Linked DNA regions of Alkalilimnicola ehrlichii MLHE-1. The protein of the gene in region 2 interacts with the protein of the main gene of each other region in a pairwise test. Links are inferred from orthologs where the notes say so. Each region holds a gene or a part of one and is shown on either strand. Other genes may lie near its edges.

Evidence for each region.
Region 1: the proteins of odhB (region 2) and lpdA interact in binary tests that used the Escherichia coli proteins (3 or more experiments, as listed by UniProt). The link is inferred for Alkalilimnicola ehrlichii MLHE-1 from one-to-one orthologs.

The regions. Positions count from the first base shown.
Region 1 is NC_008340.1:311,149-314,370, forward strand. The notes cover bases 4-2,911. They hold lpdA (dihydrolipoyl dehydrogenase), read left to right. Parts: upstream 4-520; coding sequence 521-2,302; downstream 2,303-2,911. Other genes in these bases: aceF (dihydrolipoyllysine-residue acetyltransferase), read left to right, coding at 4-501; prmC (peptide chain release factor N(5)-glutamine methyltransferase), read right to left, coding at 2,815-2,911. Also shown: more of aceF, read left to right, coding at 1-3; more of prmC, read right to left, coding at 2,912-3,222. UniProt on the Escherichia coli protein: Lipoamide dehydrogenase is a component of the glycine cleavage system as well as of the alpha-ketoacid dehydrogenase complexes.
Region 2 is NC_008340.1:2,956,611-2,959,791, forward strand. The notes cover bases 289-3,155. They hold odhB (2-oxoglutarate dehydrogenase complex dihydrolipoyllysine-residue succinyltransferase), read right to left. Parts: upstream 2,423-3,155; coding sequence 1,154-2,422; downstream 289-1,153. Other genes in these bases: lpdA (dihydrolipoyl dehydrogenase), read right to left, coding at 289-1,109; MLG_RS13190 (2-oxoglutarate dehydrogenase E1 component), read right to left, coding at 2,512-3,155. In the rest of the region: more of lpdA, read right to left, coding at 1-288; more of MLG_RS13190, read right to left, coding at 3,156-3,181. UniProt on the Escherichia coli protein: E2 component of the 2-oxoglutarate dehydrogenase (OGDH) complex which catalyzes the second step in the conversion of 2-oxoglutarate to succinyl-CoA and CO(2).

The DNA.
Region 1 (3,222 bases), 2.6 Mb from region 2 along the record:
AAGGCCTCCGCGGCGGCGCTGCGGGCCTTCCCGCGCTTCAACAGCAGCCTGGCGCCGGCCGGTGATGAGCTGATCCTCAAGAAGTACGTGAACATTGGCGTGGCGGTGGATACCCCCAATGGCCTGGTGGTACCGGTGATCCGCGATGCCGACCGGAAGAGCGTCTACCAGATCGCCGAGGACCTGGGCACGCTCTCTGCCAAGGCGCGTGACGGCAAGCTGGGGCCGTCGGACATGCAGGGCGGTTGCTTCACCATTTCCAGCCTGGGCGGCATCGGCGGTACCGCCTTCACGCCCATCGTCAATGCGCCCGAGGTGGCCATCCTCGGGGTCTCCCGCTCGTCCATGAAGCCGGTCTGGAACGGCAGCGAGTTCGAGCCGCGGTTGATGCTGCCACTGTCGCTGTCCTACGACCACCGGGTGATTGACGGCGCCGCCGGCGCCCGGTTCACCGCCTGGCTGGCTCAGGCCCTGGGCGACATTCGCCGGCTGTTGCTGTAACCGACGGGGGATACCCGAGATGGCAGATTTGGTAGAAGTGAAGGTTCCGGACATCGGCGACTTCGACGCGGTGGACGTCATCGAGGTGCTGGTCAGCCCGGGTGACGAGATCGAGGTGGAGCAGTCGCTGATCACCCTGGAGTCGGACAAGGCCTCAATGGAGGTGCCTTCGAGCCACGCGGGCGTGGTCAAGGAGGTCAAGGTCAAGGTGGGCGACAAGGTCTCCGAGGGGGATGTGGTCTGCACCCTCGAGGCGGCTGAAGCCACGGCCGGGGGCGAGGCCCCCGCCACCGGCGGCGGCAGGGCGGAAAAGCCCGCCGAGCCGGAACCGCCGGCCGCGGCCACCAGGCCCGCCCCGGCGGCCGCCCCGCAGGGGGATGCCCCGGTGGACGCCGACTGCGACGTGCTGGTACTGGGCGCCGGCCCGGGCGGCTACACCGCCGCCTTCCGGGCGGCGGACCTGGGCCTGAAGACGGTGCTGGTGGAGCGCTACCCGACCCTGGGGGGCGTTTGCCTGAACGTGGGCTGCATTCCCTCCAAGGCTTTGCTGCACGCGGCCAAGGTGATCGACGAGGCGGAGCAGTTCGCTGACCACGGCATCACCTTCGGTAAGCCCAAGATCGACATCCGCAAGCTGGCCGACTGGAAATCCAGCGTGGTCAAGAAGTTGACCGGCGGACTGGCCGGTCTGGCCAAACAGCGCAAGGTGGAGGTGGTGACCGGCAAGGGGGCCTTCAAGGACGCCTACCACCTGGAGGTGGACGGTAAGGAGGGCAAGCGCACCATCAGTTTTCGGCACTGCATCATCGCCGCCGGCTCCCGGCCGGTGGTCCCGCCCCCGCTGGCGGTGGACGACCCCCGGGTTATGGACTCCACCGGCGCGCTGGAGCTGGAGGAGGTGCCGGAGCGGCTGCTGGTGGTCGGCGGTGGCATCATCGGCCTGGAGATGGCCTGTGTGTACGACGCGTTGGGCAGCAAGGTGACGGTGGTGGAGCTGGCGGACCGGCTGATGCCGGGCGCGGACGCCGATTTGGTGAAGGTGCTGCGCAAGCGCATCGATAAGCGCTATGACGCCATCCACCTGAACACCCTGGTCAAGGAGCTGAAGCCCAACAAGAAGAGCATCACGGTGAAGTTCGAGGGCAAGGACGCGCCGGAGAGCGACCGGTTCGACCGGGTGCTGCTGTCGGTGGGGCGCCGGCCGAACACCGACCTGATCGGCCTGGAGGCCACCGGGCTCAAGCCCAATGATCAGGGTTACATCGACGTCGATGAGTATATGCGCACCGGTGTGTCGCACATCCATGCCATTGGTGACATCGTCGGCCAGCCGATGCTGGCACACAAGGCGTCGCACGAGGGCAAGGTGGCGGCGGAGGTTATCGCGGGCGAGAAAAGCGCCTGGGATGCCCGGGCGATTCCATCGGTGGCCTACACGGACCCGGAGGTGGCCTGGGTGGGCATCACCGAGGAGGAGGCGAAGGCGCAGGGGATTGCGTACGAGAAGGGCGCCTTCCCCTGGGCCGCCAACGGACGGTCGCTGTCGCTCAATTACCAGGACGGGATCAGCAAGCTGTTGTTCGACGAGCAGTCGGGGCAGCTGATTGGCGCCGGCATCGTCGGCCCCAACGCCGGTGACCTGATCGCCGAGGCGGCCCTGGCCCTCGAGATGGGCGCGGAGGCGGCGGACATCGGCCTGACGGTGCACCCGCACCCAACCCTGTCCGAGACCGTGGCCATGGCCGCCGAGGCGGCGGAGGGGACGCTGACCGATCTCTATATCCCCAAGAAGAAGAAATAGCAGCGCCGCGGGGTGCCTTGCGCCCTCGCTTATCGTGGCCGTCGGGGTTTAGGCTCTGGCGGCCTTTTTGTAGCTGGATAAGTCGTGATCGTCCGTGGTGGTTCGTGGGTCCGTGGGCTTGCGGTGACCCGCCCCACCAACGGCCTCCGGGGGGGTTCTTGGTCAGCGGGGCTTGCGGCGGCGTCACGGAGACCAATGCGGCCCGCGGGCAGTACCTCGGGATCAATCGGGGCGCACAGGGGCGCACTGGGGCAGCCAGGGTGGCACGAGAGCAGCCTTCCGCGAGCCAGTACCCTTTCAATCGACAGGGGCGAGGCGGGGGTTCGGATGCGAATCGTAGGCAGCAGGGATGCTGCCTACGAGCCCCCATGGATGGGTTTACGGCGTATTCGCATCCGAACCCCCGCCTCGCCCCGTTCCGCGGCTTCCCGCAGCCACCGGGCCTAAGGCCTCTTCAGCCTTCTCCCTACCCCCGACATCCAACCGCCGACACACCCCGTCCAGGCGCGCTGTCAGTCCAGCCGCCCGACCGTCACCCGCTCATGCCCGGCCAGGTCCCGCAAGGTCTCCACCCCGCCGAACCCGGCCTCCAGGAACAGTCGGCGCACCGCCTCCCCCTGCTGAAAACCGTGCTCCACCATCAACCAACCGCCGGCCACCAGATGCCCCGGCGCCTCGCCGACGATCCGCCGCAGGTCACCCAGCCCGTCCCGTCCGGCCGCCAGCGCCGACCGCGGCTCGAAGCGCACATCGCCCTCATACAGCTCAGGCTCGTGGACGCCCACATAGGGCGGATTGCTCACCACCAGATCAAAACGCTCACCGGCCAGTGGGCCGAACCAGGACCCCGCCACCACCTGCACCCGATCCGCCAGCCCTAACCGGCGGGCGTTCTCCCGGGCCACCACCAGGGCCCCGGC
Region 2 (3,181 bases):
TCGGTCTTGCCCACCCAGGCGATCTCCGGATGGGTGTAGATGACCCAGGGGATGGTGTCGTAGTTGAGATGCCCGGGGTGGCCGGCGATCAACTCGGCCACCATCACCCCCTCTTCGGAGCCCTTGTGGGCCAACATCGGGCCACGCACCACGTCACCCACGGCATAGACGTTGGGCAGATTGGTCCGGCACTCGTCGTCCACGTGCACAAAGCCGCGCTCGTCCAGCAGCAGGTCGACGTCGTCGGCCGCCAACCCGTCGGTGTTGGGCCGGCGGCCCACCGAGACAATCAGCTTGTCCACCTGCAGGGTGTGCTTGCCGTCCTTGTCCTCGTAGTGGACAGAGACCTGCTTGCCCACCTTGGTGTCGGTGACGCGGCAACCCAGGCGGATGTCCAGGCCCTGGTCGGTGAAGGCCTTGTGGGCCATGCGCGCAACCTGGCGATCCACCGGCGCCAGGAACTCGTCCTGCGCCTCCAGCAGCACCACCTTGGAGCCCAGACGGTTCCAGACCGAGCCCATCTCCAGGCCGATGACGCCGGCGCCGATCACGCCCAGGCGTTTGGGCACGGCCTCCATGTCCAGCGCTCCGTTGGAGGTGAGGATGTCCTTTTCGTCCGCCGGGGCGGCGCCGATGTCGATAGGCTTGGAGCCGGTGGCCAGGATGATGTACTCGCCCTTCAGCTCCTCGGCCTTGCCCTCGTGGGGGGTGAACTCCACGGTGCTGTTGGAGATCAACTTGCCGTGGCCGGTCTTGAAGTCGATCTTGTTGGCCTTGAGCAGCTGATGGATACCGCCGGTCAGGTCCTTCACCACCTTGTCCTTGCGGGCGATCATCTTCTTGACGTCGATGCTGACGTCCTTGGCGGTGATGCCATGGACCGACAATCCACCGTCCTTCGCCTTATGATAGTGCTCGGAGGAATCGAGCAGGGCCTTGGACGGGATACAACCCACGTTCAGGCAGGTCCCCCCCGGCTGCGGCTTGCCGTCCTTGTAGCGGAATTCGTCGATCACAGCGGTGGTCATCCCGAGCTGAGCGCAGCGGATGGCCGCCACGTAGCCGGCGGGACCGGCACCGATGACGATCACGTCGTAACTATTCGCCATGTTGTCCTCTCCATTGATGGCTAAAGGCGTTCAAACCGCAGGGCTCAGACTTCCAGCAACAGCCGGGTCGGATCCTCCAGGCACTCCTTGATGGTCACCAGGAACTGCACCGCCTCGCGGCCGTCGATGATCCGGTGATCGTAGGAGTGGGCGAGGTACATCATCGGCCGGATCACCACCTGCCCATTCTCGGCCATGGGCCGCTCCTGGATCTTGTGCATACCCAGGATGCCGCTCTGCGGCGGATTGAGAATGGGGGTGGAGAGCAGCGAGCCGAAGATGCCGCCGTTGGTGATGGTGAAGGTGCCACCGGTCAACTCCTCCATGGAGAGCTTGCCCTCGCGCGCCTTCTGGCCAAATTCGGCGATCTTGGCCTCGATCTCGGCAAAGCTCATCTGGTCGGCGTCACGCAGCACCGGCACCACCAGGCCACGGGGCGAGGAGACGGCGATGCCCACATCGTAATAGCCGTGGTACATGATGTCCTTGCCGTCAATGGAGGCATTGACGGCGGGGAAGCGCTGGAGGGCCTCGACCGCGGCCTTCACAAAGAAGGACATGAAGCCCAGCTTGATGCCGTGGGTCTTCTCAAACTTGTCCTTATACTGCCCCCGGGTGTTCATCACCGGCTGCATGTTCACCTCATTAAAGGTGGTGAGCATGGCGGCGGTCTGCTGGGCCTCGACCAGGCGCTCGGCGATCCGCTGGCGCAGCCGGGTCATGGGCACCCGCTTCTCCGGCCGGTCGGCGGCATCGGCGGAGACCTGCGGGGCGGCCGCGGCAGCCGGCTGCCCCGCAGCGGGCTGCTGGACCGGCTGGGTCTCGCCCTTCATGAAGCGGACCACGTCCTCCTTGGTGATGCGGCCCGCCCGACCGGTGCCGGGGATCTGCTTCGGGTCCAGGTTGTTCTCCTCGACCAGGCGCCGGGCAGCCGGCGGCAGGTCAGCCAGGTCCTCGGCCGGGGCGCTGGCAGCCGCCGGCGCCTCGGCGGGCTTCGGCGCGGGGGCGGAGGCAGCCTCCTGCTTGGGCGCCGGGGCCGCTTCAGCCGGCTTGGACTCAGCCTTGGCGGGGGCCGCCCCTTCCTCCAGCTTGCCCAGCACCTCGTCGGCGGTGACGGTGTCCCCTTCGTTCTTGAACCGCTCCCCCATCACGCCATCGGCCGGGGCGGGCACCTCGAGCACGACCTTGTCGGTCTCCAGGTCCACCAGGTTCTCGTCCCGGGACACAGCGTCGCCCGGCTGCTTGTGCCAGGCGACCACAGTGGCTTCAGAAACGGACTCCGGCAACGGCGGCACTTTGACTTCGATGCTCATCGACTCCTCGCTTCAGACTTTTTTTAGTGTCTGCTTGTTCGGGTGAAACAGGTCGGGCGACCAACGAGGCCGCCCGGTAAACGGTCGGATTACGGACTCAGGGGCTGGTTGAGCGCCTGATCCACGAGCCCGCGCTGCTGCTCGTGGTGGACCTTCGCCGAACCCACCGCCGGCGAGGCGGAGGCCGTGCGGCCCGCGTAGCCCAGGGACTGGGTGCCCTTCATGCAGGCGCGGAAGTGGTGGTTGCTGGAATACCACGCACCCTGGTTCTTGGGCTCCTCCTGACACCAGACCACCTCCTTGGCCTTGCCGTAGCGGTCACGCAGCAGGCCGGCCAGGGCATCCTCCGGGAAGGGGTAGAGCTGCTCCACGCGCACGATGGCGACATCGTCGCGCTCGGCCTTGCGGCGGGCGTCCAGCAGGTCATAGAAGACCTTCCCGCTACAGAGGACGACCCGTTTTACCTTGCTGGCCGTGACGCCGTCCGGATCATCGATCACCGGCTGGAATTGCCCCTCGGAGAGGTCCTCCAGCGAGGAGGTGGAGAGCTTGTGGCGCAGCAGACTCTTCGGCGTCATGACCACCAGCGGCTTGCGGTAGGGGCGTATCATCTGGCGCCGGATCATGTGGAAGAACTGCGCCGGGGTAGAGGGCACCACCACCTGCATGTTGTGCTCGGCACACAGCTGCAGGTAACGCTCCAGGCGCGCCGAGGAGTGCTCGGGCCCCTGGCCCTCGTAGCCGTGCGGCAGGTAGAGG